DNA from 3 places in the Paenibacillus sp. 22594 genome. Region 3 is predicted to be linked to each of the others. Evidence: predicted binding sites of a transcription regulator. Region 3 holds the regulator's gene; each other region holds the start of a gene.

Evidence for each region. The regulator Rex, encoded in region 3, represses fermentation and respiration genes when NADH is low (regulators of the CRP and FNR family bind a similar motif). The targets are predictions, from matches to a motif close to TTGTGAAATATTTCACAA.
Region 1: a site for Rex is predicted at 6,560-6,577, ahead of ACTJKB_RS13835 (cytochrome ubiquinol oxidase subunit I). Genes of this name have one in related genera too.
Region 2: a site for Rex is predicted at 2,636-2,653, ahead of pflB (formate C-acetyltransferase). Genes of this name have one in related genera too.

The regions. Positions count from the first base shown of each region.
Region 1 covers NZ_JBQENA010000003.1:695,278-706,140, forward strand. Annotated here, with positions in the region: gene ACTJKB_RS13815 (M3 family oligoendopeptidase) at 1-271, opposite strand, end outside; gene cydC (thiol reductant ABC exporter subunit CydC) at 427-2,223, opposite strand; gene cydD (thiol reductant ABC exporter subunit CydD) at 2,220-4,040, opposite strand; gene cydB (cytochrome d ubiquinol oxidase subunit II) at 4,040-5,056, opposite strand; gene ACTJKB_RS13835 (cytochrome ubiquinol oxidase subunit I) at 5,043-6,446, opposite strand; gene ACTJKB_RS13840 (cold-shock protein) at 6,669-6,899, opposite strand; gene ACTJKB_RS13845 (cold-shock protein) at 7,095-7,295, opposite strand; gene ACTJKB_RS13850 (S1C family serine protease) at 7,688-8,932, opposite strand; gene ACTJKB_RS13855 (hypothetical protein) at 9,288-9,494, shown strand; gene ACTJKB_RS13860 (MBL fold metallo-hydrolase) at 9,463-10,269, opposite strand; gene yycI (two-component system regulatory protein YycI) at 10,287-10,863, opposite strand, start outside.
Region 2 covers NZ_JBQENA010000002.1:493,361-504,223, reverse strand. Annotated here, with positions in the region: gene pflA (pyruvate formate-lyase-activating protein) at 1-154, opposite strand, end outside; gene pflB (formate C-acetyltransferase) at 285-2,546, opposite strand; gene adhE (bifunctional acetaldehyde-CoA/alcohol dehydrogenase) at 2,809-5,430, opposite strand; gene ACTJKB_RS08975 (ABC transporter substrate-binding protein) at 5,776-7,242, opposite strand; gene ACTJKB_RS08970 (carbohydrate ABC transporter permease) at 7,375-8,247, opposite strand; gene ACTJKB_RS08965 (carbohydrate ABC transporter permease) at 8,249-9,172, opposite strand; gene ACTJKB_RS08960 (response regulator transcription factor) at 9,287-10,615, opposite strand; gene ACTJKB_RS08955 (cache domain-containing sensor histidine kinase) at 10,631-10,863, opposite strand, start outside.
Region 3 covers NZ_JBQENA010000002.1:755,245-766,107, forward strand. Annotated here, with positions in the region: gene dinG (ATP-dependent DNA helicase DinG) at 1-1,344, shown strand, start outside; gene ACTJKB_RS10235 (redox-sensing transcriptional repressor Rex) at 1,531-2,184, shown strand; gene ACTJKB_RS10240 (amidohydrolase) at 2,171-3,472, shown strand; gene ACTJKB_RS10245 (cell wall elongation regulator TseB-like domain-containing protein) at 3,517-4,035, shown strand; gene ACTJKB_RS10250 (hypothetical protein) at 4,605-5,147, shown strand; gene ACTJKB_RS10255 (AAA family ATPase) at 5,140-6,642, shown strand; gene ACTJKB_RS10260 (3-hydroxyacyl-CoA dehydrogenase family protein) at 6,775-7,647, shown strand; gene ACTJKB_RS10265 (acetate/propionate family kinase) at 7,644-8,852, shown strand; gene asnS (asparagine--tRNA ligase) at 8,875-10,170, shown strand; gene ACTJKB_RS10275 (DnaD domain protein) at 10,191-10,863, shown strand, end outside.

The DNA.
Region 1 (10,863 bases), on a different contig from region 3:
TCACTGCATCCATATTGCTGCTGTCTACGCTGAATCTTAACTCCGCATAGCTGAATAGACAGAGGTAGACACTTTTGTAAGCATTATATTCCTTCAGAAATTGCTCGATGGCTTGCGCTGTTTCTCTATCGTTATGTATACGGTTATGCAGATGTTCAGCAGACCATTTCTTCAATCTCTCAGCAGACTCTGCCAAAAGCTCACGGTCCTGATTGAACTTCTCCGACTCAAAAGAAGGGTATAGGCTTTCCAGCTCCCACGATAAATCCATCATTTAATCTCTCCTTATTTGAGAAGCGCGAAAATATATTTTGATATCGATAATTCGGTTAATCCATCCAATAGTATCATGCTACCATATATTTTCAAAAAAAAGCTCCCTCCGCCCAAAACCGGGCGAAAGAAGCCTTGTAAGATCTATATGACTTAATCCCCTGCCAGCTTCGCAAGAAACTCAGCCGGACGGTCCAGCTCGTACAGTCTGCGGTAACGGGCTTCACGGGCCATCAGCTCTGCATGGGTGCCGCGTATCTCCACAACCCCATTCTCCATGAAAATCACTTCATCCATCTGCTCTGCACCCACCAGATGGTGGGTTACCCAGACCAGCGTCTTATCCGCCATCGCACCAAACATCGTTGCCAGCAGTTCACGCTCCGTACGCGGATCAAGCCCGACCGTCGGCTCATCAAGCACGACAACCGGAGTATTCTGCAGCAGAATACGGGCGAGGGCAATCCGCTGACGTTCCCCGCCGGAGAAACGCTGGCCGGCTTCCCGCACCGGAGTATCATAACCCTCTGGTAGTGAAGAGATCAGGTTGTCCAGTTGGGCCAGTTCCCCGGCACGCTTGACCTCTGCGTCTGAAGCCTCCGGGTTGCCCAGCCGGATGTTGTTCGCCACCGTTGTGTCGAACAAATGCGGGCTCTGATTAAGGACAGCTATCAGCTTCGGGATGTTCTCCCCGTAGGCGGAAGCATCGATGCCATTGATTACGGCAGACCCGATAGAAGGTCTGATCACACCTTGAATCACTTTCAGCAGCGTGGATTTGCCCGCGCCGCTGCGGCCGATAATAGCAACCTTGCGTCCCTGCGGAATGGCGAGAGTCAGATCCTGAATCGACCAGTCGTCTCCTGAAGCATAACGGTATCCTGCATTCTTCAACTGAATATGTGCCTGCCGGGTTTCCTTGATCGCCTTAGTGGCAGCTTCTGCAAGTGCTCCTGCCTCCGCGCTGCTTGCTTCATCAGCCACGGAGGGATTCCCACCTGCTGACTCTACTTGATTCAGACGTTCCAGAGAATTACGGTACTGCGGAATCTTCTCTACTGCATCGGAGACCGGCAGGAAAGCATCAGCCACCGGGAACACTACCAGTACGAACGCCGCAATCAGTGTTCCGGCGATGGCGCCGCTCTGATACTCTCCGGCAGCCCAGTAGATTACGGATACGACGGCGATCCCGACAACGGCCTGTCCGAGGAACATCCGGATACGCGCCCATCTGCGGAGTGCTCCGTCGGTATGGGCAACCCGTTTCTCGTCTGCCTCATAAGTGGCAACGAACTGGCTCTGCCGTCCGCTGATCACCCAATCCCCCATTCCCAGCACGGCATCGGTCAGCTTCTGATAGAGCCGGTTGCGTTCCTGCTTCACCATCCGTTGCCGCGACTGCGTGAGCAGCAGCGAGATCAGCGGGAGGACAATGACAATCACCAGCATATATAGCCCCATCAGCAGTGCAAAGGCTACATCAAATGTACCCAGCGAGATAATCGCAGCCGCATAGATCAAGAGTGCGATAATACTTGGAAATACGGTACGCAAGTACACATTTTGCAAATATTCAATATCATCAGCGAGCATACCGAGAATATCTCCGGTACGGAAGCGCGAAGACAGGAACAGAGCCTGCGGCTCCAGAATGTTGTACAGCCGGATACGCATCTTAGAGAGAATCCGCAATATCGTATCATGCGAGACCAGGCGCTCCACATAGTGAATTACCGCCCGGCTTGTCCCGAAGGTACGCACGCCGACAATCGGCACGTAGATCATCAGAATATTTTCCGGTGGAATAGATGCCTTGGAGATCAGGAACCCGGAGGTATACATCAGGGAGGAAGCTGAGAAAATAGTCAGCGCACCCAGGATGATAATCAGCAGAAACCGCCAGAAATAGGAATTGAAATAGGGAGCAAACCATCCTTCACGTTTCAATGGATTCCCTCCAATTGACTTTGAATAAGCTCGTAATAGGCACCCCTGCGGGCTACAAGCTCTTGGTGTGTGCCAACCTCGGCCACTTGTCCCTGCTGCATAACGACAATGAGATCCATATCAATCATCCAGTGCAGCCGGTGGGTGGCCAGGAACACCAGCTTCCCCTCAAAAAGCGGGAGCATCGTTTCCTTCAGCTCATACTCCGTCTCAATATCCAAATGAGCGGTCGGCTCATCCAGCAGCATGACCGGCCGGCTGCTTAGCAGTGCGCGGGCCAATGCTACACGCTGCTCCTGGCCGCCGCTTAGTGAACGCCCTCCGCCGCCAATCATTTCATCCAGTCCATTCGGGAGTGACGCAGCCAGCTTCGATAATCCAGCAGCGGCAATTACTCCGGCCACCGCTTCATTCGTAGCTTCAGGGTAATAAAACCGTACATTATCCGAGAGTGTTCCGCTGAAAATATACGGCCGCTGCGGAATGTAGGCGGTCTGCTTGCGCCATTCCTCATCGGTTAACGCACTCACTTGGTTACCATTCACTTCAATCGTGCCGGATGTAGGATGCAGGAAGCCACCCAGGATATCCACCAGGGTGGATTTACCTGCACCACTTTCGCCAATAATGCCGATTTTGGCATTCCCTCTGAACGCCAGATCCACACTGGAGAGCGAAGCAATACCATCGGCTTCATATTTCACGCCCACCTGATGTAGTGCAAGAACACTGTCCTTCTGCCAAGCGAATACATCCCTGAATGGTACAGCTCCGGAAGCCGAAGTACCTGCAAAGCCACCTGTTACTGTTGCTGCTTTGTCTCCAGTTCCAGCTTTAGCTATGACACCAGCCGAATTCAGCAGTTTGGCCTTCACTGCCTCCCGGTCTATAATACTCTTCATCGCTTCTCCCGCTTCCTTACCGTCAAGAGTAGCATGGAAGTCCGCTCCAACCAGCCGGACCGGCAGGAAATATTCCGGTGCCAGGATCAGAATGGTTAGTCCAGTGACCAGCGTCATCTGTTCATTCACCAGACGGAGGCCGAGGCTTACCGCTACTGAAGCTACAGACAGCATTGTGAAGAAGTCCATGGCGAACGAAGACAGAAAAGCTACGCGAAGCGTACGCATGGTTGCCGAACGGTAGCGGTCACTAACCGCCGTTATACTCTCGCTATGACTGCGGCTGCGCCCGAGAAACTTCAGCGTTTCCAGTCCACGCAGCGAATCTACGAAATGATTGGATAGGGTGCGGTACGATTTCAATTGACGGTCCATCTGCTTGCGGGCCGTCATCCCGATCAGAATCATAAAGACAATAATGATCGGCATCGTCAACGTAAGAATAACACCGCTTGAGGTGTCCTGAGTGTAGACGTACACCAGCAGCAGGGCCGGTGTCACCGCCATCCCCACCATCCGCGGAATAATAAGTTCCAGGTACGTCCGGAACTTCGTGACTCCTTCAAGCACAAGTGTAACCAGATCTCCGGTCCCCCGGTCGCCTGCCAGCCTTGGTCCCAGCTGGAACAGCTTGTCCATCATCTGTCTCCGCATGCTGCTCCCGGTAGCTTCCGCGAAGCGGTAAGACACACGGCTCATCAGCAGGGCACTGGCATGGCGCACCAGAAACGCAAGAAGGAACAAGAGCGATTTCGCCCCTTGTTCCTTCAGCGGTTCTCCCGCAAACAGCGCAGAGACAACTTCTGCCAGCGACTTCGCCAGCAGAAGAATGGACAGGCTTTGCACCAGGGTAAGGAAGCCCACGATCAGAAAGACCGGCCTAACTCCTTTATACCCAAGCAAATTTTTATCCATTAGTATTCAAGATGCTCCTTCTCGTGAACCCGTTTATGGAAGACGAAGTAGCTCCAGATCTGATAGCCCAGCACGAACGGCAGCAGCGACAGCGCCACAATCGTCATGACCTTCAGGGAATAATGGCCGGAAGCTGCATTCGTAATCGTCAGATTGAAGGCTTGATCCAGCGAACTGATCATCACCCGCGGGAAGAGTCCGACAAAGATAGAGATTACCGACAAAGCCATCACCGCACCCGTCATCCCGAAGGCGAGCCCGTCCTTCTTCTTACTCATGAAATAGCCGGACAGCACATAAGCAGCAATACCCAGGATTACAATTACGAGCAGCAGTGCTCCGCGTTTCTCAAATACATCTGTCATGTAATAGGTCATTACCACAAAAGCGAGCAGCAGCGCGGCTAGCGGGAACAGCAGCTTCTGTGCCATCTTGCGGGCACGTTCCTGCAGATCCCCTACCGTACGAAGCGTAGTGAACATCAATCCGTGCACCAGGCAGAGCAGCACTACAGTAATTCCAGCCACTACAGTATAACCATTTACAATATCGAAGAATCCGGCATACATCTGCATATCCCCGTCGATCGGCAGCCCCTTGATGAAGCTGGCGAACACTACGGCAAGCAGGAACGGCGGCAGGAAGCTTCCGAAAAAGATGCAGACATCCCAGGTTCTTTTCCAAGCCAGCGAGTCCCGTTTGCCTCTGAATTCGAAGGCGACACCACGGGCAATCAGCGCCAGCAGCGCAAACACGAAAGGAATGTAGAATCCGCTGAAAAGCGTTGCATACCAGTGCGGGAAGGCGGCGAACATTGCACCTGCGCCTGTAATCAGCCATACTTCATTCGCATCCCAGAATGGCCCGATCGAGTTGATCAGCACCCGGCGCTCCGTATCATTCTTTGCCAGAATCTGAGTTTCCATCCCTACGCCGAAGTCAAAGCCCTCCAGGAAGAAGAAGCCGACAAACAGCACAGCAATTAGCACAAACCACAATTCATTAAGAGAAAGCATGAGATCCCTCCTTGTTATATGGATCATGGGATTCGCCGTGATCGTTATCCATAGCGTAAGGACCTTTTTTGATAACCTTGATGAACAAACCAACCAGCACCAGACCAAGAATGGCGTAGATTGCTGTAAAAGAAATGACCGAGAACAACACCTGTCCGCTCGTAATATTAGGCGATACACTATCCTCTGTAGTCATTAACCCGAATACCGTCCATGGCTGACGCCCCATCTCGGTCATAATCCAGCCCGATGTATTGGCAATCGGCGGAAGCAACAGTCCCCAGAACATAAAACGCATGAACCAGGTGTTCGGGCGTTCCATTTTCTTACGCCACATCAGGTAGATGGCGTACACTCCCAGCAGAATCATAAGCGAGCCTGCAGCAACCATGATCCGGAAGCTCCAGAAGGTCGTGCGCACCGGTGGAATATAATCACCAGGACCATAAGCCTGTTCATATTCAGCCTGCAGCGTATTCATCCCTTTGACAGATCCCGAGAACTTACTATAGGAGAGAAAGCTCAGCATATATGGAATTTTCACTTCATGGGTGCTAATTTTATTATCTGGATCAATCGTCGCAAAAACCGTCCACCCAGCAGGGTCTTCACTGTCCTCCCACAGTCCTTCGGAAGCGGCCATCTTCATCGGTTGAGTCCCAACCAGATACTGCGCCTGGGCATGACCCGCAATGGCTACACCGAACGATGAAATAATGCCGACAATCGCAGCTATCTCAAATGATTTGCGGAAAAAGGAAATATCCTGCTTCTTCAGCAATTTATATGCACTAATTCCCGTGACCAGGAAGGCGCCTGTAGCGTACGCGGCAAGAACCGTATGCGGGAATTCGACCAGCAATTGTCCATTGGTAATCAATGCCCATATATCATTCATTTCAGCCCGTCCATTATTGATAGCAAAACCTACCGGATGCTGCATGAACGAGTTGGCCAGCAGAATCCAGAAAGCCGACAGCATGGTTCCAAGCGCTACCAGCCAGATCGAGAGCAGGTGAACACGTTTGGATACCTTATCCCAGCCGAAAATCCAAATTCCAATAAACGTAGATTCCAGAAAGAAAGCAAGCAGCGCTTCAATCGCTAGTGGAGCTCCAAATACATCGCCGACAAAACGCGAGTAGTCAGACCAGTTCATACCGAACTGAAATTCCTGTAGAATCCCTGTTACTACGCCCACAGCGAAGTTAATCAGGAAAAGCTTTCCCCAGAACTGCGCCATTCTTTTGTACTCATCATTGCCTTTTCTGACATACATCGTCTCCATGATTGCAATCAAGAGCGCGAGTCCAATTGATACCGGTACAAAGAAATAATGAAAAATTGTCGTCGACGCAAATTGTAATCGCGACAGCATCACTGTATCCATATTTCTCCCCTTCCTTCTCCCCATTCGATATGTCTATTTTGTCAAAAATTCAAAGGGTTAAGTGTGATATTTATCACATTATACACCCTATTCAGGCTTAAAATTCAATAAATTTGTGACAAATATCACAATATTACGTCCTGAAAACAAAAAAAATAAGACGGTTTCACCGTCTTGAATGTGTTCATTATTATATAGAAGCTTGACTCATAAAGGCATTGGTTAGGTAATGGAAATACCCTTCTTCAGCGATTTCAAATCGCCATTGGAATTGAGCAGCTGCGGCAGCATCTTCATACTGCGCTCCATAGGGGAGTGACAGAGACGGCACGAAGGCGCATGTTCAAATGCGAAATTATCCCTCATCCATCCATTACATCCATCGTTGGTACAGGCCCAAATTGCGGTATTTTCTTCCGGTACTTCCTCCAAAGGCTTCTTCCGGTAGTTCATTGCCGTTCCTCCCTTCCTTTATGTCACAAGTTGAGAATCCAGACAAGTAGAAACGACATTGCCGTCCTTGATGTTAAGGACGGCAACCGTTTCACGAGTAATATAAGGGACCGATATTGCATGAAGCATATAATTCCTTATATTTGAAAAAAAGACCGTCCCAACTTTCACAAGCGGGGACGGTACCTTCTATTATTACAGTTTTACAACGTTTTCGGCTTGTGGTCCGCGGTTGCCTTGAACAACGTTGAATTCAACGCGTTGGCCTTCGTCCAAAGTTTTGAAGCCGTCGCCAGTAATTGCGCTGAAGTGAACGAATACGTCGCTTCCGCCTTCAACTTCGATGAAACCGAATCCTTTTTCTGCGTTGAACCATTTAACTGTACCTGTTTGCATGTGTGTTACCTCCACAAATTTAAATTAATATGTTCTTTTTATCTTCAAACAAAGAAAAAATTCACACATTGAGAAAGGTTGTAATCCATTTGACAGCCCTTTTCAATGCGAGAATTAGGTATCAATTGTATGAATAATTTCATGTTACCACACCTCAATAACAAAGGCAAGCTGTCCCATCCGAATTTCTCCGTTTTTTCACTATTAAGGGTAACTTTCCAATGTAAGGGCTGCCAGTCGGCCTAAATTGTACAATTATCACTCCCGACATTATCTTTTACCCCATTTTCACAGCTTAGAAACGGCTGCCGCCCATAAATTATACATCATTTATGGGGCGGCACCGCTCCCTCATGTGACTGCCTCTATATTATATACTGCCTCACAGGCTTTTATTCCTCTGGCTTCTCCAGAAGTTTTACTGTAACCTGCTTCACGGCTCCATTGCGGTAAAAGGTGATTTTAAGGTCATCACCGATCTTGGTATGATCGTACAGATACTTGCGCAGTGCCAGTGTAGACGTAATGGATTGATCATCGAACTTCGTAATCACATCATTGAACTGCAGGCCCGCATCCTTAGCAGGTCCAACTGCATCCAGAACAACAACCCCATCCTTCACACTGGTAGGCAGGTTCAGCTCCTTACGCTGGTCCTCCGCCAGTGGCACATAAGGATTATTAAGATCCACTGAATATACACCTAAGTATGCACGGGCGATTTTACCCTTGGCTGCCAGTTCATCCGCCGTTTCCATTACATGATTGGCCGGAATCGCAAAACCGAGTCCTTCCACGCCTGTGTCGGAGATCTTCATCGTATTAATGCCGATCACCTTGCCATCCAAATCCACCAGGGCCCCACCGCTGTTGCCCTCGTTGATAGCAGCGTCCGTCTGAATGACTTCCTGCTCCCAGTCATACACACCATCCTGATTTAGCGATACAGGAATGGTCCGCTCCGTATAGCTGACAATCCCAGAGGTTAGCGTATCTCCAAGTCCCAGGGGATTGCCGATAGCAATGACGGTTTCTCCCAGCCGGAGCTTGGAGGAATCGCCGATCTGGGCGATCGTATTAATCCCCGCCCCATCAATGGAGAGCACTGCTATATCGCTTACTTTATCCGCGCCAACAAGTGTTGCTTTGCGGGTCTCCCCATCAACCGTAACAACCTCCAGCTTGCCTGCACCTTCGATCACATGATTGTTCGTAATGATAAATGCCTTGCCGTCGTCTTTCTTATAAATAACTCCCGATCCAAGTGCCGACTCGTCGAGAATATTAAGCTCCTTGTTATCTTCCTTATGATTAATGATGCTCACTACTGCCGGGCGTACAAGGGCGGCAGCCTGAACAATACGGTCATAGGGATCACGACTGCTTGCAGCAACCTTGTCAATTGCTGCCGGCGATTCGGCTCTCTCATGGGTCAGTTGTCCGGTCACCAGACTGAACAGAAGCACCGCCGTCACAGCACTGACTACGGAGCAGATCATGGCTACCTGCCATGTAGCCAGGTTCCTCCGCGATCTGCGGGGCCATTTGTGCCCGCCTGATCCGCTTGAGGCGTCAATCTTTCTGCTTCTGCGCCGTGACACTTTCGTTGAATAGAAATCATCGTCAAACAGTCCCACCGTTACATCCTCTCCCCTCTATTGCTACTGCATTCAATACCTGAACGCCAAGCAACCACGCCCGAGTTTACCTTATCTTCTCTTAGACTCCAGGAAGCACTAAAAGGTTTCATTTAATTATTTCACCCTATAAGTACGGGGGCAAAGCACATAGGACGTCTAGAATTCTTGAAAGCTAGCGTTATCTGTCATTTTTCAGGAATATTTTGCAGCTTAAAAGACTACAATAATAGAAACCATAGAGCCGAAGTCTGTCTTGCTCTTACTATTTGATTGTATCACACGCAGATGTTACACCGTGTTTTTTCTGCCGTAAAAACCATGTAAAATTATTACATGTAAGGAGGGGTATATCTTGGAATCTTTTTCGGCCAGTATGGATCTCGTGCAATTTATCGGTAAATTGGGTGATCTTAAGGATGAGCACTATCATTTGGTTCTGGTTCAGAGCGCCTTGATCGAACTTCTAATTGATAAGGGCTTCTTCTCACGCCAAGAGCTGGAGCGCAAGATTACGGAAATGGACCAGCTTATGACTGGCTCACCTTATCCCATGGCGTAGGCCGGTCATAGTAGGTGTCACAGAGTCTGAATTCACTGTCCTTGAAAAAACAGCCCCGGTCCTCCATTGCAACACGCACAGACATTTTAGCCAAGTCCATCATATTGTGATCCCGGCTCAGATGCGCCAGATACGTGCGTTTGGTACGCCCGGTAAGAATTTCACTCAGCGCCGCGCCTGCCGCCTCATTAGATAAATGGCCCAGGTCACCTAGTATCCGCCGCTTCGTGTTCCAGGGGTAACGTCCCATTCTCAGCATTTCAATATCATGATTGGCTTCCAGCACAAGCACATCGGCATCCGAGATCGCCGTGCGCACTTTATCACTCACATAACCCAGATCTGTCGCCACACACAGCTTCTCTTTGCCATCGTAAAAGTTATACCCCACCGGCTCAGCCGCATCATGCGAGATCGCAAATGACTCCACCCGCAGACTGCCGAAATCCCTATGCTGCCCCGTCTCCAGAACGACCCGGTTCTGCTCGGTAATCGTGCCGATGCCCTTCTCAATCGCTCCCCAGGTACTCATGTTGGCATAGATCGGAAGATCATATTTGCGCGCCATCGCCCCGAGTCCTTTAATGTGATCGGAATGCTCATGCGTAACTAGAATTCCATCGATATCCTGTCCAGTCAGCTCGCGCATAGCCAGCAGCTCATCAATCCGCTTCGCGCTAAGGCCGGCGTCAATCATCAGTGTCGTTTCCCCGTTGCGCACCACCGTCACATTACCGGTAGAACCGCTGGACAGCACTGTAAATGATATTCCCATTCTCTCTCCTGCTCCTTCTACTCTGTTGTCTTAGGACTGATTATGTCCGCACTAATGGCATCTACATAATAGGCATTGCCATTCTCCAGCATGAACCGCCACATTGGCGAAGCCACCTGGCTTTCGGAGTTGAATAGCTCGCCGTAATATCCCAGCTCAATCTCTTTAACCACCGAATTCGCCGGAAAATACTTCTCGATCAGGCTGCTGAGGGCTTGCGATGCCGGAAGCACCTTCTGATCAGTATCACTACTTGTAGTTACCATCTCAATCTTCGGCCACCGGAAAGCTACTATTTTCTGATCACTGTTAATCAGCTCCAGTCTAACCCTGAACAGCGACCATTTCTTATCTACCAGCGGGTGCAGCACGAACTTGCCTACCTCACTTTCCTGGGCATCAAAACGGTAATTGGAAATATCCGGGATCTGTCCCTCCAGCGCCGTACTAAGCTCAGTAAACGAGGAATAGATCAGCTTGCTGTCTATCGGCTCCTTAAGCTCTACAGGAGGTTCGTTCTGCTCCTCACCGGAATAGTGATACGTAAGATCCGGCAACTGGGGGGTTGCAGCCGGAATTGGACATAGAATACGA
Region 2 (10,863 bases), 260 kb from region 3:
TACTCATTTCTCTGCCTTCATTCAAACCCCATGTGTCGGGATTATGGCAGTATTGGCATTTCAAGAGGCAGCCCTGCATGAACAAGACAAAACGAATCCCTGGCCCGTCAACGGTTCCAAAGGTTTCTAAGGAGTGTATATGTCCATTAGCCATATGATGTCATCCTTTCGAAAACTTAAAATTTTAATCAATCTTAAACAAGATAGTACCGCCCTTGAGACAAGGGCGGTACACCTTGCAGCTATTTCACTGTATACCTAAAACTCAAGCAAATGATTGTATATTACATTGCACCATGGAATGTGCGGTTGATAACATCCATTTGTTGTTCGCGAGTCAGCTTGATGAAGTTAACAGCATAGCCGGATACGCGGATAGTCAATTGTGGGTAGTTCTCTGGGTGCTCCATAGCATCCAGCAATTGTTCGCGGGCAAATACGTTAACATTCAGGTGATGACCTTTGCTTGCGAAATATCCATCAAGCATCGATACCAGGTTGGATTTACGTCCTTCTTCTTCTTTACCCAGTGCTTTTGGCACGATGGAGAAGGTGTTGGAGATACCATCCAAGCTATCTTCGTACGGCAGTTTAGCTACGGAGCTCAGGGAAGCCAAAGCGCCTTTCTTATCACGTCCGTGCATTGGGTTGGCACCTGGAGCGAATGGTTCGCCTTTTTTACGTCCATCAGGAGTAGTACCAGTTTTCTTACCATACACAACGTTAGAAGTAATCGTCAGGATCGATTGAGTTGGCAGAGCATCACGGTAAGCGTGGTGTTTGCGGATCATCGTCATGAATGATTCAACCAGTTCTACAGCAATGTTGTCAACGGAATCGTCGTTGTTACCGTAGCAAGGGAATTCACCTTCGATTTCGAAGTCGATGGCAATACCTTCTTCATTGCGGATAGGTTTAACTTTAGCATATTTAATGGCGCTCAGGGAGTCAGTCGCAACGGACAGACCAGCAATACCACAAGCCATAGTCCGCAGGATATCGCGGTCGTGCAGAGCCATTTCAATACGTTCATAAGAATATTTATCATGCATGTAGTGGATGACATTCAGTGTGTTCATGTAAGTCTTAGCCAACCACTCCATCATTGGTTTGAAGCGTTTCATTACTTCTTGATAATCCAATACATCAGAAGTGATGCGAGGCAGTTCAGGTCCTACCTGTACGCCGGACTTTTCATCCACACCACCGTTGATAGCATACAGCAAAGCTTTTGCCAGGTTGGCACGAGCTCCGAAGAACTGCATTTGCTTACCGATACGCATTGCGGATACGCAGCAAGCAATACCGTAGTCATCACCGTAGATTGGACGCATCAAATCATCATTTTCATATTGAATCGAGCTGGTTTCGATGGAAACCTTAGCACAGAATTTTTTGAAGCCTTCTGGCAATTTTTCAGACCACAGTACAGTCAGGTTCGGCTCTGGAGCTGGTCCCAAGTTGTACAGGGTGTGCAGGAAACGGAAGCTGTTCTTGGTTACGCGTGTAGTTCCGTCTACGGACATACCACCAATGGACTCAGTAACCCAAGTTGGGTCTCCACTGAACAGTTCATTGTAGTCAGGAGTACGCAAGAACTTCACGATACGCAGTTTCATGATGAAGTGGTCAGTCAGTTCCTGTGCTGTTTCTTCAGTCAGTGTTCCTTCTGCAAGGTCACGTTCTACATAGATATCAAGGAAAGAGGATACGCGTCCCAGGGACATTGCAGCGCCGTTCTGTTCTTTGATAGCAGCCAGGTAACCGAAGTACACCCATTGAAAAGCTTCTTTAGCATTATTTGCAGGCTTGGAGATATCCATTCCATGCATTTCAGCCATCTTTTTCAATTCGCCAAGTGCACGGATCTGCTCGGAAATTTCTTCACGAAGACGAATAACACTTTCGGTCATGGAATCAACTTCAAGGTTGTTAAGGTCTTGTTTCTTTTCTTTGATCAGGAAGTCAATGCCGTAAAGAGCTACACGACGGTAGTCACCGATAATGCGGCCACGGCCGTAAGCATCAGGAAGACCAGTGATGATACCTGCTTTACGAACAGCTCTCATTTCAGAGGTATATGCATCAAATACGCCTTGGTTATGCGTTTTGCGGATGTTCGTGAACATTTCAACAATGTTTTGCGGAAGTTCGAAGCCGTAAGCCTTGGTAGCATCGATCATCATCTTGATTCCGCCGAAAGGTTGAATGGAACGTTTAAAAGGCGCATCTGTTTGAACGCCGACAATTTGTTCTTTGTCTTTGTCAATATAACCAGGGTTGTGCGATACGATAGTGGATACAGTATTAACATCCACATCCAGAACACCGCCATTAGCAATTTCCTGCTTGGTCATTTCAGATACGATTTTCCAAAGTTCAGTAGTATTGTAAGTAGGGCCTGCAAGGAAATCTTCCTTGCCAAGATAAGGTTTGATGTTCTTTTCAATAAAATCATTAACGTTTACTTTTCTGGACCATTTGCCTTTTGCAAAACCGCGCCATCCAGACTTAACCTCTTGTACATCTTTTTCAATCACCGACATGCTAAATCCCTCCATTTATATTTAGTATATTTGTAGAGATCGCGGGCTTGAAGGTTAATCCCGTGTCTCGTGATCCCAAAAAGATCTGGTTGTTATAAAATTCACAATTGCATCTTCATAACCGGGACCGTTGTTTATATAAACATTTTAGTTTATTTTCTGAAAATGGACTGTGACAAATATCACTCTTTCGGTGATATTTGTCACTTCCATCCAGTCCCATATTATCCTATAAACTCATTCTTTGCTAAGCAACCGTTAATTAGTTGTCAAATCTGCCGTAGAAAGCATTGCGGTATACATCAGCAAGTTCAGTAACTAGTGGCAGCTTAGGATTGGCAGTTGTACATTGGTCTTCAAACGCACGGTCAGCCAAGTAGTCTACGCGGGATTCAAAATCCTTAGGATCGAAGCCAAGCGCTTGGAACGACTCTTCGATGCCGAGTTTTTTGTTCATGTCGCGAATCGCGTTGATCAGGCTTGTTACGCCTTCTTCAGTAGTACGTGCTGGCAATCCCAGAATCCGTGCGATTTCAGCATAACGTTCGTCAGCTACAAAGTGCGAATATTTAGGGAACGAAGCAAACTTTGTAGGTTTTTTAGCGTTGTAGCGGATAACATGCGGCATCAGAATTGCATTGGTGCGGCCGTGAGCGGTGTGATACTGTCCGCCCCATTTGTGCGCCAAGCTGTGGTTAATGCCCAGGAATGCGTTGGCAAATGCCATACCAGCCAGCGTAGATGCGTTGTGCATTTTTTCGCGGGCAAGTTTGTCGCCTTGCAATGCCGATTTTTCAAGGTATTGGAATACCAATTGGATAGCTTTGATAGCCAGACCGTCCGAGTAGTCACTTGCCATTACGGAAACGTAAGCTTCGATGGCATGAGTCAATACGTCCATACCTGTATCGGCTACAGCTGTTTTTGGCAAGCTGTATACAAACTCAGGATCGATGATAGCTACGTCTGGAGTCAGCTCATAATCAGCCAATGGGTATTTAGTGTTGTTGGCAGTGGTTTTGTCAGTAATAACCGCGAAAGAAGTTACTTCCGAACCTGTACCCGAAGTAGTTGGAATCGCTACGAATTTCGCTTTGTTTCCAAGCTTAGGGAATTTGTATACGCGTTTGCGGATATCCATGAATTTCTGTTTCAGGCCGTTAAAGTCAGCGTCTGGGTGTTCGTAGAACAACCACATGCCTTTGGCAGCATCCATAGGGGAACCGCCACCGAGTGCGATGATGCAGTCCGGTTGGAATCTGTTCATCATTGCAGTACCTTTTTCTACAGTAGTAGTCGATGGATCTGGTTCAACTTCTGAGAACACTTCGATCGCTACTGGAGTCTGGCGTTGACGCAGGTAGTGCTCAACTCTTTCTACATAGCCCAGTTTAACCATCATTGGGTCAGTGATGATAGCTACCCGTGTGATGTCAGGCATTTTAGCCAGGTATTGAGTGGATCCCTTTTCGAAGTAAATTTTGTCAGGTACTTTAAACCATTGCATATTCACGGTACGACGGTTCACCCTTTTCACGTTGATCAGATTGATGGCAGTTACGTTCTGCGATACAGAGTTGCGGCCATAAGATCCGCAGCCCAGAGTCAGTGAAGGGATATTCGTATTGTAGATATCGCCGATTGCGCCATGTGTGGAAGGCGAGTTGACGAGAATACGTCCTGTTTGCAGACGGTGCGAGAACTTCATGATCACTTCTTCGTTGTTGGAGTGGATGGCCGAGCTGTGGCCCATACCGCCAAATTCAACAATCTGTGCTGCGCGTTCGATACCCTGATCTGCGTTTTTAACTTTGTAGCAAGCAAGAACCGGGCTCAATTTTTCAGCGGACAGCGGATATTTGGTGCCTACGCCTTCAAGCTCAGCTACCAGAATCTTCGTGCCGGCAGGAACTTGAATTCCGCACATTTCAGCAATTTTCACTGCGGATTGACCTACAATTGCAGGGTTTACTGCGCATTTTTCTACGTTCATTGCGCCGCTTGTCAGCTTGGCAGCTTCTTCTTTATTTACAAAGTAGCAACCGTTAGCGATCATTTTTTTCTTCACTTGGTCAAAGATTGCTTCTTCAATGATAACTGCTTGTTCGGAAGCGCAGATCATACCATTGTCGAATGTTTTGGAAAGGATAAGGTCGGTTACTGCCTGATCGATATCAGCACTCTTTTCAATGAAGGCAGGCACGTTACCAGGACCTACGCCAAGAGCTGGTTTACCGCAGCTGTAAGCTGCTTTTACCATTGCCGAACCGCCTGTTGCCAGGATCAGTGCAACGTCCGGATTGTTCATCAGTGCGTTTGTTTTGTCCATCGTAGGAAGCTCAATCCACTGAATGCAGTTCTCAGGAGCACCAGCTTTTACAGCTGCGTCATGGAGAATTTTGGCTGCTGCGGCGCTACACTCTTGCGCAGATGGATGGAAACCAAATATAATAGGGTTACGTGTCTTAGCGGCGATCAATGCTTTGAACATCGTAGTGGATGTTGGGTTGGTTACCGGTGTGATCCCCATAACGATCCCGACTGGTTCAGCAATCTTCTGGAAACTTTCGTATTGATTGTCTTCTACTACACCTACTGTTTTGTCATACTTAATGCCGTGCCAGATATATTCTGTTGCGAAGATGTTCTTCGTGATTTTGTCTTCATAGACGCCGCGGCCTGTTTCTTCTACAGCCAGCTTTGCCAAGTACATATGCTTGTCGAGTCCTGCCAACGCCATTGCATGAACGATTGTGTTAACCTGCTCTTGATCCAGCTCCATATAAGCTTCTTGAGCTTTCTTTGCTTTATCCACCAAAGTCTGAATATACTCTTCAGCGGTGGTTTGTTTCACTTGGGCGGCGACTTCGTTCTTAACTGCCATCTCCCTCGTCCTCCTGTCAATTTTTAGGTTGTTTTTCTCTACACACTTATCTTATCACATTCCACAACGGGTTGTATAGTGAAATCTTTCACAAAGTATAAAGTTTTTTTTGATTTGTTTTCAAAGCGCTTTCATTCGATCATATCTCGGATAATTTCCCATTTTATGTTTAAATATCGCTTTGTTTTTGTCATTTATGCGAACGTGAATTTTTTCACTTGACATGCTTCACTCAAAAAACAGCTGTTCTGATACTTCGCCTCTATCAAATAGCAAAAAGACCGGGAAGTCTCCCGGCCTTTAAGTGATAGCACTATTTACATATTTTCACTCATTCTCCCTGCGCTACTCTACCTTAATTGTATCAAAGAATTTCTCCTGAACGGTCTTAGCTGCAGCGTCAAGCTGGGTTTTGGAATCTGTGCCTTTTCTGGAGAAGAGCTCCTGAATCACATTGGACATTGTTGCATAATAGTCCTGCGTATTATATTGCGCTTCAGGCTTTCCATCCAGCAATGCCATAATATCCGGGTTATATTGATAGACAATATCGTACTTGTCATAGACTGCTTTGGTTTTTTTGCCAAAATCAGAATCAGCGGCATAGTAGTCCAGAAGCGGCGGGATAAAGTATTTGCCGTCGGCTTTGCGTTGCTGCAGAATGGCATCCAGTGCCTCAAGACCTTTGTCAGAGAAGTAATCGAAAGTAATGTAGCGGAAAGCCATCTCCTGCTCATCTTTGGTAGCATTCGGGTTGATGACCAGATAGTCGCCGCCGAGCACACCCGTGTGCTTGCCGCCTTTTTCCGCAGCAGGCATTGGATAAGTGAGCACATCCTCCGGTTTCAAACCACCCTGGTTCAGGGCTTGCTCGATCACACCGTCCGAACCAGCCATAACCATCGCTGTGCGCCCCTGTTGAAACGCGCCTACGGCGTCGCCCCAGCCCAGTGCCCAGTCCTGGGGAATAGCGTTTGCTTCCCATCTCAGCTTCTTATAGAAGTCCAGCGCCTTCACACCCGCATCAGAGTTAAAGGTAGCCACAACCTTCCCACCGTCAATCTTCTGGATTTCGCCGCCGGCTTCAAACAGGAAGTTGGTCCAGTTCCAGCCTGCTTCATTACCTTTACCCATTGGAGCAATTCCAGAGATGCCTTTTTTGGGATCTGCCACTCCTTTGGCGGTGTTCAGCATGTCATCCCAGGTCCAGTCCATGGCCGGAACAGCTACACCCTTATTGTCGAGCATCTTCTTATTGATCATCGTAGTGGTGACATAGCCTTTTTGGGTGATGCCATAGACCTTGCCGTCAATAATGAACTGGTTCTGTAGTACGGGGTTGATCTGGTCCTTGTACTCGTATTTATTCCAGAGTTCGGTTATGTCAGCAACCCAGCCCTTTTCAACCAGAAATTTCGCTTCTGTCGCATACGTATTGAAAAAAGTCGGGGCTTCGTTCGCAGCCATTTTCACACCGATTTCGCTTACGTTGTACTGCCAGTCGTCCTTGACGATCTCTACATTCGGATATTCCGCCTGGAACCTCTTGATCTTGTCATCCTCCTGGGCCCGTACTTCCGTCAGGTCCGGTGTAGGATAGTGGATCTTAATGGTGACTTTGCGCTGGGTAATATCATCTGCCGGTGCATTGGTAGCTGCGCTGCTGTTGTCTGCGGCTTTATCTGTTGCCGCCGGTGATGCTTCTCCACCATTTGTTCCCTTGGCGCTATTGTTGTTATTATTGCCGCCGCAGGCGGATAACAACGATCCTGTCACAAGCAGACAGGCCAGGACGCTGGAAAATTTACGCATTGAAACTCCCCTTTTCCATTCATAGTAAGCTTACAGATTCATCTTAAGAGAGAAATCGTTTCCAAACGAGGTGTATTTATATTCCTTTCAGGTGCAGGTATACGATCTAAGCCGCTCTGGCCCCATCCTTTTCTATCCCTTGACTGCCGACAAAGACACACCGCGCATAATGAATTTCTGAAACAGCAGGAACACGAGAATCGGCGGCAGAGAGACCAGAAAAAGAATCGCGAACTTGATATTGGTATTGAGCGCCTTGACGGCGATAACATATTTATAAATCGCTGTGGCGAGTGTGTATTTATCCTCAGTGTGCATGACAAGGGACGGCCAGAACCAGTCATTCCAGGCGGTAGAGAAGATGAAGATCGCCAGTGTGGCAAAGATGGGAACCGACAGCGGGACCGCAATCGAAAAAAAGCTGCGGGGCTCCGAGGCCCCGTCTATCCGTGCAGCTTCGAAAATCTCCGGATGAATTCCATCAAAAAAGTTCTTCAGGAGCAGAAAGTAGAACGTGTTAGCCCCCGCTGGCAGCCAGAACGCCGCATATTGGTTCAGCAGTCCAAGCTCCTTGAGATTCACGAAGTTTGGAATCATGTAACTGGTCGCCGGGATAAACAAAGTCATCAGGAAGAAGAAGTAAAAGACCTTACGGTACGGCACGTTCATCCGCGAAATGCTGAAGGAAGCCAAACCCAGCACAATCAGCGTCACGATCATATTCCCCACAAAAATATACAATGTGTTCCTGAGGAACATCAGTAGATCAATATAATTCAGCGCATCCTTCAAATTGCTGAAATGCCACTCCTGCGGAAAAAAATGCGGCGGGAATGAATTGACCTCAGCGTTGGATTTGAGCCCATTGAACATCGTCATCAGGATCGGATAGAGCATGGTAAAGACCATGACCAGGATGAAGAAGACCATAATTCCGTAGACGAATTTATTGCTTGTTTTTTTCAAATCATGTTCGGAGAGGATGCCTCTGTCCGCGCTCTTCATGCTAGTTGTCCTCCTTGTTCAGCCTGAACTGCAGAATGCCCAAACCGCCCAGGACCACAAACATCAGCATGCCGAGCGCCGTCGCCGTTCCATAATCGAGCCGGGTAAAAGCATACTTCACAATCAGCAGCGCATAGGTCAGTGTCGTATTGTTCGGCCCTCCATCAAGCAAAGCAAGCTGCGACTGGTATCCTTGCGAGGTGGCAATAATCTGCAGGATCAGCATCAGGACAATGAGGTTACGCAAAGACGGCAATGTAATATGGCGTATACGGGCCCACACGCCAGCACCGTCAATTTCAGCGGCTTCGTACCAGTCACGCGGAATACTAAGCACAGCGGCCAGATAGATCAGCATCCCCGACCCGAACTGCTGCCAGGTTTCCATAAAGACAAGTGAGATCATGGACCACCTGCTGTCCGTCAGAAACGGGATTTGATCCGCTCCTATCGTGCGCAGCAAAGCGTTAATCGGTCCGACCGGATCATAGAGCCATCTCCACAAGCCGTACAACACTACAGCCGGCAGCACAAATGGCAGATAGGCCGCCACACGCACCAAGCCTCCGAACTTCCGTAGCTCTGAAATAGCGACCGCAAAGGCAATCGGTACCCAAAAACCGATCACGAGACAGAGCATCATGTAATAGAGGGTGTTCTTCACGGCAATCCGCACATCGGGGTCCGTAAGCGCTCTGGAATAATTGTCGAGGCCAACAAAGGTATTGCCCTTCACAAAGTCCACGGTATAGAAGCTGTACATAAAGCCTTTAAATATGGGAACCCACATGAACAAAATAAATATAGCGATGGCGGGTACAAGAAACATATATCCCCAAAAGTTTTTTTTCCACCGGTTCTGTTTGTACGGTTTACGCTCAGGTTTCACCGGTATCGTCTCACGGATTGCAGCGGTTTGGTTCATCTGGCTCCCTCATTCCTTTCGTCTGTCAGCACTTCATCAAGTACTGTCTGCATTAATTGTAGGAAAGGAGCCGGGGACTTAACATGTCTATATCTACCGCAATCGTAAGCGTTCTTACTTCTTCAGCTCGCTGGGACTGATACCATAATATTTTTTGAAAATCTTGCTGAAATGCTCCGGCGATTCATACCCGACCCGCTCCGCGATCTCGTAACGGCGCAAATCCGTACTCAGAATCATCTCCCGGCTCTCCTCCATCCGCAGCTTGATCACGTATTCCCATAGGTTATGGCCTGTGTTTTTTTTGAAAAGATAGCTTAGATAGTTGGGGCTTACGTGGTTTTTTTTGGCCACCTCATGGATCGTTAAGCCTTTCTGGGCATAATTCTCGTCGATATACGCCTTGGCCTTCTGCACAATCAGGTTACTGTGCGTATAGATGTCCTCGGGTGACGGGTCGGCGGCATAGCTGCTCCAGTTGAAATCTCCATAATAAAATACAAAATGATCCGAGTGTTCCTTGTTCCACTGAATAGCCTTTGCGGCCTGCCGGTTCAGCACATCCATGAATGATAGGCCTTTGAGGATCTGACTGATGCCGATCACGGCGTTCAGGTGCAGATACTTGTGGATATTTATATGCAGACTGCGCCCAAGTACATCCAGCCGGTTGATCTGGCCCGTTGCTGACTCCTCATAGTTTTTCTCATCCCACTGGATAATGACGGTGATCTCTTCCTCAGGAGAATAAAAGGCTACGGTGCTCCACTCCTGATCAAGCAGCTCCTTGGCAATATTAAGCGCGGCATAACGCAGAAGCTCCCGGTCACGGGAGGTATATTTTTGCACCTTATTCTCTTCAGGCAGCGGCAGCTTAATCTTGATCACGGAGAAAAAAGGACCCCGAAGCTTCAGTTCATCCAGCTTCCGCAGCGTCTCTTCTTCACCCAGCACTGAGCTAGGCTCTTGAATCAGCGTATTCAGCAGCTTGCTGTATTCGGGCAACGGCTCCTCCAGACGAAAGCTCTCCCCGATTCCGGCCATGAAGGTCGCAAGCTCTGGAGAAGGCTTATCCATTTTGAGCAGCACACTCCGAACCGAATCCAGAAAATGCTCGCTGTTCAGCGGCTTGATTAAATAATCCTTCGCCCCCAGGCGGACAGCCATCTGGGCATATTGAAACGTCTCGTGTGCAGATATGATGATCGTCTGCACCCAAGGTTTGGCCAGCTTCGCATGCTGCATCAGCTCAATCCCGCTCATCGCCCCCATCTGGATATCGGTCACCAGCAGATCCACATCCTCCATACGGATACAGTCCAGCGCTTCAAAACCGCTGTTCGCGGTATAAATACGATCGATCTCCAGCCCCGAAGAGGCCAGCAGACTGCTGAGCCCTTTGCAAATCAGCGGTTCATCGTCTACAACCAAAATATTGAACATATAAGAGGCCACCTTTCATTCTTGATTCTCCGACTTCGGAAGTTTAACCATTACGACGGTCCCTCCCCACTTGCGGGGAGCATAGCTGATCCCATAATGCGGGCCAAAATGCAGATGCACACGCTGATTGATGTTACGGATGCCATAACCGCTGACCGGATGGGGGCTCACATCATTCAGCACCTGCTCAATGGCCTTGTAATCCACCTGTTTGTAACCATTATCTTCTATAGTAATTAGAATGGTAT
Region 3 (10,863 bases):
CTCCCGGCTCTGCGTCAAACGCTGCAGTCATCAGGCAGTGAGCAGGCGGCAGAATGGAGCGGTGTGATCGACAGGATCTACCCGGATCTGCTTACGGTTAAGGAATCGTGGGACACGCTAAGTGACAAGCTGTTTGCCCTGCTGCCGGAACGCAGTGACGCCGCTGCCGGAGAAGCCGGACAACTGGTTACCCGACTTCTGCCGGGCAACAGGCCCAGGGATTGGGAAGAACTAGCTGCGCTTGAGAACACACTTCATCTTAGTCTAAGTGATATTATTCGCAAGGGCGACAAGATGCTCAGTGAAATGCGCGAATCGGAGAGCCAATCGTCTTCGGATAGTCTGGTGACGGATATCGGCGGGTTATTCAAGGATTTGGCCTCCATCCGTGAGCAAGTGCGGTTCTTCATGAACCTGAACGACGAGAATATCGTCTACTGGATGGAAGGCAGCGGCAACTATCGCGGGAAGTCGCTGCAGCTGTATGCCGTTCCGGTCGATGTCAGTGCCCAGCTCAAAGAGCTCTTTTTTGATAAAAAGAAAAGCATAGTCCTTACCTCAGCGACTTTGTCCGTAGATAAGTCCTTTCAATTTATGATTGACAATCTGGGACTAGGCGAGTCCGCAGAACAAGGACGGCTGATGACAGCACTGCTCCCATCTCCGTTTAAGTACCGTGAACAGGCACTTCTGGTCATACCGCGTGATTTTCCCAGTGTCAAAGGCAGTGTGGGCGATGCCCGTTTTGTCGATAAGCTGGTACATTCATTGGCGGAGGCCGCTGTGGCGACTCGGGGCCGGATGCTTGTGCTCTTCACCTCCTATAAAATGCTGCGCCAGGTCTATGATCCTCTGAAGGAGGCACTCGTCTCTGAGGACATTACTGTACTGGGGCAGGGAGTGGAAGGCGGTAGCAGGAGTAAGCTGATCCGGCGTTTTCAGGACAGCGCGGCCTCTGTGCTGCTCGGGACAAGCAGCTTCTGGGAAGGTGTGGATATTCCCGGTGAGGCTTTGACCTGTCTGGCCATTGTCAGACTGCCTTTTCAGCCGCCGAACCATCCGCTTGCGGAGGCCAAGGCCGAGCTGCTTCAGGCACAGAAAAAGAACCCGTTTATGAAGCTGTCGGTGCCCCAGGCGGTTATCCGTTTCAAGCAAGGTTTCGGCCGGCTGGTACGTACTGCTCAAGACCGGGGTATTGTTATAGTATATGATACCAGGGTTATTGAATCTTATTATGGTAAGTACTTCCTGTACTCTCTGCCTGGACCCAAAATGGAGCATATGCTGACGGATCAGATGGTTCCGCGAATTGCGGAATGGCTTGAAGACGGAAGCGTATCTTAACCTGCAATCATTTCAAATATAATCAAGGATCAACGAAGTTCCGTTCTCCTGGTGTCTGGTTCGTGCTGAGGCGCCAGGGAATGGATTGTACTTATGCTCACTAAACTTGGCATATGCTTACGAAGTGAGTTTTGTACGAAGTAATACTATGATGCATTGCTCATAAAACTTTTAGGAGGAGAAAATATGAAATCGGATAAAATATCGGAGGCCGTGGTACGCAGACTTCCAGTGTACCTGCGCTTCCTGAATGATCTCCTGAAGCGTGAAATCTCCACCGTGTCTTCCCAAGAACTGGGACAAAAGCTGGATCTGAATCCGGCGCAAATCCGCAAGGATTTAGCCTATTTCGGGGATTTCGGCAGAAAAGGTATTGGATATGATGTGTCATATCTGATTGAGAAAATCCGTCATATCCTGAAGCTTGACCAGCAGATCAACGTGGCATTGGTGGGTGCAGGTAATCTCGGCCACGCCCTGTCTAATTACAATGCTTACTTGAAGGACACGATGAAAATCACTGCTGTATTTGATTCCTATGCTCCCAAGGTCGGCCAGAAAATCAACTCACTAATTGTACAGCCCATGGAAGAGCTAGGAAGCACGATCCGCGAGCAGGGCATCCGCATCGGTATTATCACTGTACCGGATAGTGAAGCACAGAATGTTGCAGATATTCTGGTGGATTCAGGCATTGAGGCGATCCTTAACTTTGCACCGGTGATTTTGAAGACGCCGTCCAACATCCGGATTCACGCCGCTGATTTTACTACCGATTTGCAGAGTCTGGCCTATTATTTGCATGATGGAAAGGACGAAGTGGTAAATGAGCAGCAATAAGACTGTAATTGTAAATGGGCGATTTCTGGTGCCGGGTACGGAAAATCCGGTTCTAAGCGGCTATATGACTATAGAAAATGATCTCATCACATACATAGGAGAAGTCAAACCTGTCATTGAAGAAGGGACACAGACCGTTGACGGCAGCCGTCTGCTGTTCATGCCGGGACTGGTCAACACCCATGGCCACACAGCCATGTCTCTGCTCCGTGGATATGGGGATGACATGGTCCTTCAGAACTGGCTGCAGGAGAAGATGTGGCCCATGGAAGAAAAATTCACCGGAGATGATGTCTACTGGGGAACCTCTTTGTCTGTGCTGGAAATGCTGAAGGGCGGCACAACCACCTTCCTGGATATGTATGACCATATGGACAGGGTTGCTGAGGTTTCTGAGCAGTCGGGAATGCGTGCCGTGCTTATGCGCGGGGTTATCGGCTTCTGTCCGGAGGATGTGCAGAACCATAAGCTGGCGGAAGCGATAGCCTTTGCCCGGAATTGGAATGGAAAGGCGGATGGAAGAATCACAACGATGATTTCCCCGCATGCCCCTTACACTTGTCCTCCTGAATTTTTCGTGAAATTTGTACAGGCTGCCCATGATCTGAACCTGCCTATGCACACACACATGTCCGAAACCCGGCGGGAGGTCGAACAGAATGCTGCTGATTACGGCCTGCGTCCGGTAGCGCATCTGGAGAAGCTGGGGATGTTCACGCGCCCGGCCCTCGTGGCTCACGGGGTTCATTTGAATGATGAAGAAATAGAGATTCTAGCACGTTACAACGTAGGGGTATCCCATAATCCTGGGAGTAACTTGAAGCTCGCAAGCGGAGTAGCACGGGTACCGGAGCTGCTGCGTGCGGGAGTCAAGGTATCGCTGGGCACTGACGGTGCGGCAAGCAATAACAATCTGGATATGTTCGAGGAGATGCGCCTGGCTGCTCTGATCCACAAAGGTGTGAGCGGAGATCCAACAGCTGTACCGGCACCGGAAGCATTGCTGATGGCGACCGAATACGGCGCACAGTCGATTTTCCTCGAGAACACAGGACGTTTAGCTCCGGGCATGAAGGCTGATTTCATTGCCCTGGATATCGACCAGCCGCACTTCCTGCCGCATACGGATCTGCTCTCCCATGCCGTGTATTCAGCGAGTGCGAAGGATGTTGAGCATGTATGGGTGGATGGCAAGCAGGTTGTGAAGCATGGACAGTGCCTGACTTTAGATGAGGAACGAATCCGCCGCAAGGCGCAGGAAACCTTTGAGGGCCTGCTGAAACGGTAAAAGAACAGGATCTATGAAGCATCCAGAGGAAAGGGAGCTGCACTTTGAAGAAAAGAAGAAAATGGCTTCTGCTGGGGATACTCCTGGTTCTGCTCCTTCTGTTCGGACTAAGCCAGTTCTATGCTTACGTGATGAAAGACCAGTGGAACGAACGCAGTGCAGCCCGAGAGGTTGCTGAAGCAAGGGCAGGACTGACTAAGGTAACCAAAGCACAGAAGTCCGTCTGGGACGAAAATTCGATATACTGGGTGCTTACAGGACGTAATGCAGCTGGAACGGACCTTATGGTGTGGGTACGCTTTACGCTGGACGGCAAGCCTGCCGGAGGAGACAACGATGTGTATGTGGAAGAGGTGTCCAAGGGTATGTCTGAGCAGAAGATCCGGTCTATCATAGCATCGGACCTTCCAGGAAGCAGCATTGAACGGCTTCTGCCCGGGGTGTATAACGGAGAATATGCCTGGCAGCTATTTTACAAGCTGGAAGGCCGGTATTATTACAAGTTTTACCGTTTTTCGGATGGCAGCGCGATTGGAGACGGCTACAGCTTACCCAGCCGTTAAGTGCCGTTAGTAGAGTGGAAAAGATATAGCGGGTGGACAGTATTCTGTCTGCCCGCTTGTTTGTATGTGAAGAATGTTATGCTTGTGTCACCGGAATTTAATCAGTTGACCGTAGAATGAAGAGAATAGATATATCAGTCAGTATATACATATGAGAAAGGTTTGCATGTGGATAGACGTATAATTAGACAATATACATGGACATATAAAAGACCGCAGCGCTAAACGTTGCGGTCTTTGCTGTCGATATAAGGGGAAAAGACCTGTCATTATGCCCAAAAATTAGTACTGAAAATTTTAAATATATTCACATTTTTCTTCGAATTCGTATATACACCTATGATATACTACTACTTGTATTAAGGCATGCTTAAGAGCATGCCAGTCTCGGAAGAGCACTAGACACGCTATTTTAAAATATAAGGATTGATAAGCTTTCACATCATCAGTCATCCTTATATTTCTCGCTGAAACGTATCGTCCCTTCTTAAGGACGGCAAACCGTTTCCACTTGTAAGTTCACTATATTTATTCACTTTGTTTTCTTATCTTTGAGAGGAGGACGTTTCTTGAAACTACGCCTAATGCCTGTACTGCTAACGTCTCTGCTGTCTGCTGCTCTATTATTTGGCGGCTGGTATTCCTATCGTGAGTTCGCCGTGCAGGAGCCGCTGCAGAAGATTGTATCTGCTTATGAGGGAGTGAACGATTCCCATATCTCTATTAAACGCAATGAGGTTACTTTGAAACTTGATTTGAAGCCAGGTACAAAATTACGTGAGCTGGTGCAGTACGTAAATACCGAGGGCAGATCGGTTATTGACGGCCGAACCCTAAAACTGGATGTAGAGCAGCATTCCAGCCAGCTTTTGGATGAATATTGGGATAAAGCGATGTTCTCTGTTGCCGAAGCGATGGAGAGCCGTAAATATACATTAATACCTGCGAAGCTGGATGAACTGAAATCTCAGAATTCCAAATACAGCAGTGTGGTCGCAACGACAGAAATCGATGATAGTAACGTATATGTGAGCCTTAGCGACGGTAAGGAAAGTAAATTCATTATTTTACCTCGTGTAGCGGCAACGATGGGAGTGTGGAATAATGCCTAAGTTCTGGAAAGAGGTATTAATCGGATTTGTTCCTGTACTGTTGATTTTTATGGCTTTTGTCGGTATTAATATTTTTCCGGTTATCATTGCGGCAGGCATGGTTGGCGCACTGCTCCTTATTGCCCATCTGCGCGGTGGACTAACCGTGAATGCCGGCGGAGACAAAAAACGCAAGAAGAACGGCCCGTCGAAGCTGACTTTTGAAGAAATCGGGGGACAGGACAATGCCAAGCAGGAGCTGCGTGAAGCGCTGGACTTCCTGATCCGGCATGAAGAAATCAGTAAATTCGGTATCCGCCCGCTCAAGGGGATTCTGCTGACAGGCCCTCCTGGAACCGGTAAGACGCTTATGGCCAAAGCAGCAGCCCATTATACAAACTCTGTGTTTGTGGCCGCATCGGGCAGTGAGTTCGTTGAGATGTATGTCGGTGTCGGTGCCGGACGTGTACGCGATTTGTTCAAGGATGCACGGACGCGTGCGTTGAAGGAAAATAAACAGAGCGCGATTATTTTCATCGATGAGATTGATGTCATCGGCGGCAAGCGCGAAGGCGGACAGCAGCGTGAGTATGATCAGACGCTCAATCAGCTGCTGACCGAGATGGACGGGATTTACAACAATGATACGCCACGTATTCTGTTGGTAGCCGCAACGAACCGCAAGGAAATGCTGGATTCTGCGCTGCTGCGTCCCGGCCGTTTCGACCGGCATATCCAGGTGGACATGCCGGACAAGAAAGGCCGCAAATCCATTCTAGATCTGCATGCCCAGAACAAACCGCTGCACGAAGGGGTTAATCTGGACAAGATTGCGGAAGAGGCTTATGGCTTCTCCGGCGCCCAGCTTGAGAGCGTGATGAACGAAGCAGCGATCTACATGATGCGTGAGAACCTGACAGAAGTAGAGCAGCGGCATCTGTCGATGGCAATTGACAAGGTGATGATGGGCGAGAAGACAGACCGGGAGACGAACCACGAAGAGAAGAAACGAGTGGCTATCCACGAGCTGGGACATGCGATTATGGCTGAGATGCTGCGTCCGGGAAGTGTCAGCCAGGTTACGCTTACGCCGCGTGGACAAGCACTGGGGTATGTACGGCATAATCCGCAGACCGAACAGTACCTGTACACTAAGGACTACCTGGAGAATCAAATTATGATTGCCTTGGGTGGAGCAGTAGCAGAAGAAATGTATTATGGCGGAAGAAGCACCGGATCACGCGGAGACTTCGATCAGGCACTCAATATTGTTGAGACGATGATGAAGTCGGGACTAACCTCTCTGGGGATTGCCAATCTGCAAATGGTTACCACAGAAGAATTAATGAAGGAAAACAGTAAAATACTGGACGAGCTAATGGTACGTACTCATGAGCTTCTCGGGAAGCAGCGAAATGTATTTGATTACTCTCTTGACATATTAATGAAAGAAGAAGTTCTCTCCGGAGAGCAATTTCGTTGTCAATTTCGTGACAGTGTCCTTTTACCGGCATAATTCTTTATGCCGGTTATTTTTTTTTACTTTTGAGACATGCTAAGATATTATTATATGTCGGGCTACATATTTTCTACGACAGACAAGGTACAATACAAAAGTATAGATACCTGAAAGGATGGAGACTTTTACATGAATTTTAAAAAGATCGGTGTCATCGGTGGTGGCACAATGGGTCAAGGGATTGCTGAAATGCTGGCAGCCAAGGGCCTGGATGTTATGCTGGTGGAGAAAACCGCAGAAAGACTGGACTATTCTTATGCAATGATCGAGACAAGTCTCGACAAACAGCTGGAGAAATGGGCAATTACCCAAGCTGAAAAGAAGCTGATTCTCAGCCGTATCGAAAAAGTATCGCATTTCGCTGAACTGAGCTCCTGTGATATGGTCATTGAGACCATTACTGAGGACCTTGACGCCAAGCAAAAGGTATTCAATCAGCTCGATCAGGTGTGTCCGAGCCACATTATTCTGGCCAGCAACACGTCTACACTCAGCTTGACTGAGCTTGCCAGCTCCACAATGTACCCGGAACGCGTCATCGGCATGCATTTCATACATCCTGTAGCGAAGGTGGATCTCGTTGAGATTGTGCGCGGACTGAAAACCTCTGACAGCACTTTTGAAGATACCAAAGCCTTTGTTGATGAAATTGTTGAGAAAAAAGGCGTCATGATTTACGAATCCCCAGGGTTTGTATCTTCACGCCTCATTTGCCTGTTCATTAACGAAGCTATGCATGTCCTGCAGGAAGGTGTTGCTTCTCCAGAGGATATTGATGATGCCATGCGTATCGGCTATCAGTTCCAGCACGGGCCGCTTGAAATGGCTGACCGTTTCGGTCTGGATTCCGTTCTTGCCGCACTGGAGAATATGTTCCGTGAGTACGGTGAACTGAAATACCGTCCATCCACTATTCTTAAGAAAATGGTGCGTGCAGGACAACTGGGCATGAAATCGGGCGAAGGCTTCTTCAAGTACGACAAGGATGGTGACCGTGTATGAATATTCTAGTTATTAACTCAGGCAGTTCTTCTTTGAAATACCAGTTGTACAATATGACGGATGAATCTGTACTTGCCAAAGGTCTGGTAGAACGCATCGGGATGGACTCCTCCATTCTGAATCACAAGCCAACAGGCAAACAGGAAGTAACGGAAGTCAGTGAAATTCTTGAGCACAATACAGCGATCCGTAAAGTGCTTGCTTGTCTGACGGACAAAGAGCACGGGGTTATTTCTTCGATCGATGAGATTAACGCAGTTGGACACCGTGTAGTTCACGGGGGCGAATTCTTCAAAGCTTCTGCGCTGGTTGATGCCGACGCCAAAACCAAAATCCGTCAATTGTTCGACCTTGCACCACTGCACAATCCGGCAGCAATGATGGGGATTACGGCTACCGAAGTGAATATGCCTGGTGTGCCGCAGGCGGTTGTTTTTGATACTGCTTTCCATCAGACCATGCCTGAGAAAGCTTATATGTATGCCATTCCTAGAGTGCTGTACAACAAATACAAGGTTCGCCGCTACGGCGCACACGGTACCTCCCATGATTTCGTGAGCAAGGCTGCGGCTGAATACCTGGAGCGTCCGCTTGAAGACCTTAAGATCATTACTTGCCACATCGGTAACGGTGCGAGCGTGACTGCCGTTGACGGCGGACTGTCGATTGATACTTCAATGGGGATGACACCGCTTGAAGGTCTGATGATGGGTACCCGCAGCGGTGACCTTGACCCGGCAATCGTTCCTTATGTAATGAACAAGGAAGAGCTGTCCGTGGGCGAAGTGAATTCGATGCTGAACAAGCACAGCGGACTTTTGGCTATTTCTGGCGTCAGTAGCGACATGCGTGATATTATTGATGGTGCGGAAAAAGGCGAGCCGAACTCTACGCTTGCTTTTGATATGTATGAGTACCGTCTGCGGAAGTATATCGGTTCTTACGCGGCAGCGATGAACGGAGTGGATGTAATCGTATTTACTGCCGGTGTTGGCGAGAACGCCGCCGTGCTGCGTGCCAAAGTGCTGAATAACCTTACGTTCCTTGGAATTGAACTGGATGCTGAAGCTAATAAGGTCCGCTCCGGTGATCCGCGCCGTATCTCTACGGTAGAGTCCAAGGTGCAGGTGCTCGTGGTTCCGACAAACGAAGAGCTTGTCATTGCACGCGATACTTATCGTATTGTGCAAGGAATTAACGGCTAAATCAGAGGAGAGATCAGTAGGGATGGCTAACAAGAGTGTAATCAAGAACGTGAATGAGCATGTTGGGGAAAGTGTTGTGATCGGCTGTTGGGTGAACAACAAGCGCTCCAGCGGTAAAATTCAGTTCCTGCAGCTTCGGGATGGTACAGGCTATATCCAGGGCGTTGTGGTGAAATCGGAAGTGCCGGAACAGGTCTGGGACGATGCCAAGAGCCTCACCCAGGAAAGCTCATTGTATGTGACCGGAATCATCCGTGAGGAGCCCCGCAGTCAATCTGGATTTGAGATGACTGTAACGGGTATAGAAGTATTGCATCTTACAGAGAATTATCCAATTACCCCGAAGGAGCATGGCGTCGATTTCCTGATGGATCACCGTCATCTCTGGCTTCGTTCCGCGAAGCAGCGGGCTGTGCTCGTGATTCGTGCGGAAATTATCCGGGCGATTCAGCAATTTTTCAACCAGAACGGGTTCACGAAGGTGGATCCGCCGATCCTGACGCCAACGTCGGCAGAAGGTACAACTAACTTGTTCCACACCAAATATTTTGATGAAGACGCCTATCTTACGCAAAGTGGACAGTTGTACATGGAAGCTGCGGCGATGGCCCTTGGCCGTGTGTATTCCTTCGGTCCGACTTTCCGTGCAGAGAAATCCAAAACCCGCCGTCATTTGATCGAGTTCTGGATGATTGAGCCGGAAATGGCATTCACGGATCACGAAGAAAGCTTGAAGGTTCAAGAAGAATTTATCAGCTTTATTGTACAGTCCGTGCTAACCAACTGTCGTGCGGAGCTGGAAGCGGTTGGCCGCGATGTGTCCAAGCTGGAAAATGTCAAAGCACCGTTCCCGCGTATCACCTATGATGATGCGATCAAGTTCCTGAATGATAATGGACATGAGATTGCCTGGGGCGATGACTTCGGGGCGCCGCACGAAACAGCGATTGCGGAAGCCAATGACAAACCGGTCTTCATTACGCATTATCCGGCTTCTTTCAAGGCATTCTACATGAAGCCAGATCCTGAACGTCCAGAGGTTGTCCTCTGCGCAGATATGATCGCACCTGAAGGCTATGGGGAGATAATCGGTGGATCACAGCGTATCGACGATCCGGCTTTGATGGAGGAGCGCTTCAAGGAACATAATCTTTCAATGGATACTTACAAATGGTACATGGATCTGCGCACATATGGTTCTGTGCCACACTCCGGTTTTGGCCTGGGCCTTGAACGGACGGTAGCTTGGATTTGCGGTCTGGACCATGTACGGGAAACGATTCCGTTCCCACGTACGCTGTACCGTCTATACCCATAGGCATTCAAAGGGGGCTGCGCATGGAAGGCAAAGGATGGAGTACCTGGGGCGAAGGCGTGTCTTTTGGCCTCCAAAACGGGATGGCCGTCATTCCTTACGCACTCTTGAAGTATTACCGGAAGCTGAGCCTGACCGGCAGTGAAGCGATGCTGCTTATTCATTTGCTGTCCTTCCGCCAGGTGGAGGGAATTGAATTCCCTTCACTGGAGGAACTTCAGACAGTAACCGGACGCAGCATATCAGCAATAGCGGGAGAACTGCAGAAGCTTATGAAGGAAGGCTTCATCAGCATTGATGAGGACAACGACGAGCTGAGAGATATCCACTATGAACGCTATAACTTCTCAGGCTTGTATGATAAGCTAGGAGCGTTTCTGGCGGTACTTGCTCAAGAATCCGTTAAGGAGAGAAGCAAACCTGTAAGTAGCGTGCCCAGTCTTCGGACGTCTGCACATCATACAGGGGCTCCTGCTCCGGATGGAGGCTACGGGAGTCCAGCTGCTCCTGCGGGCAGGGTTGCGGAGGAGAGCCGCAGTCTGTTCACAATTTTTGAAAAGGAATTTGGACGTCCGCTTTCCCCGATGGAATGTGAAACCATTTCCGGTTGGGTAGATCAGGATAAGTACCCGGAGGAATTGATTCTTCTCGCTCTGAAAGAGTCTGTATTCGCCGGTAAAGTTCATTTCCGCTATA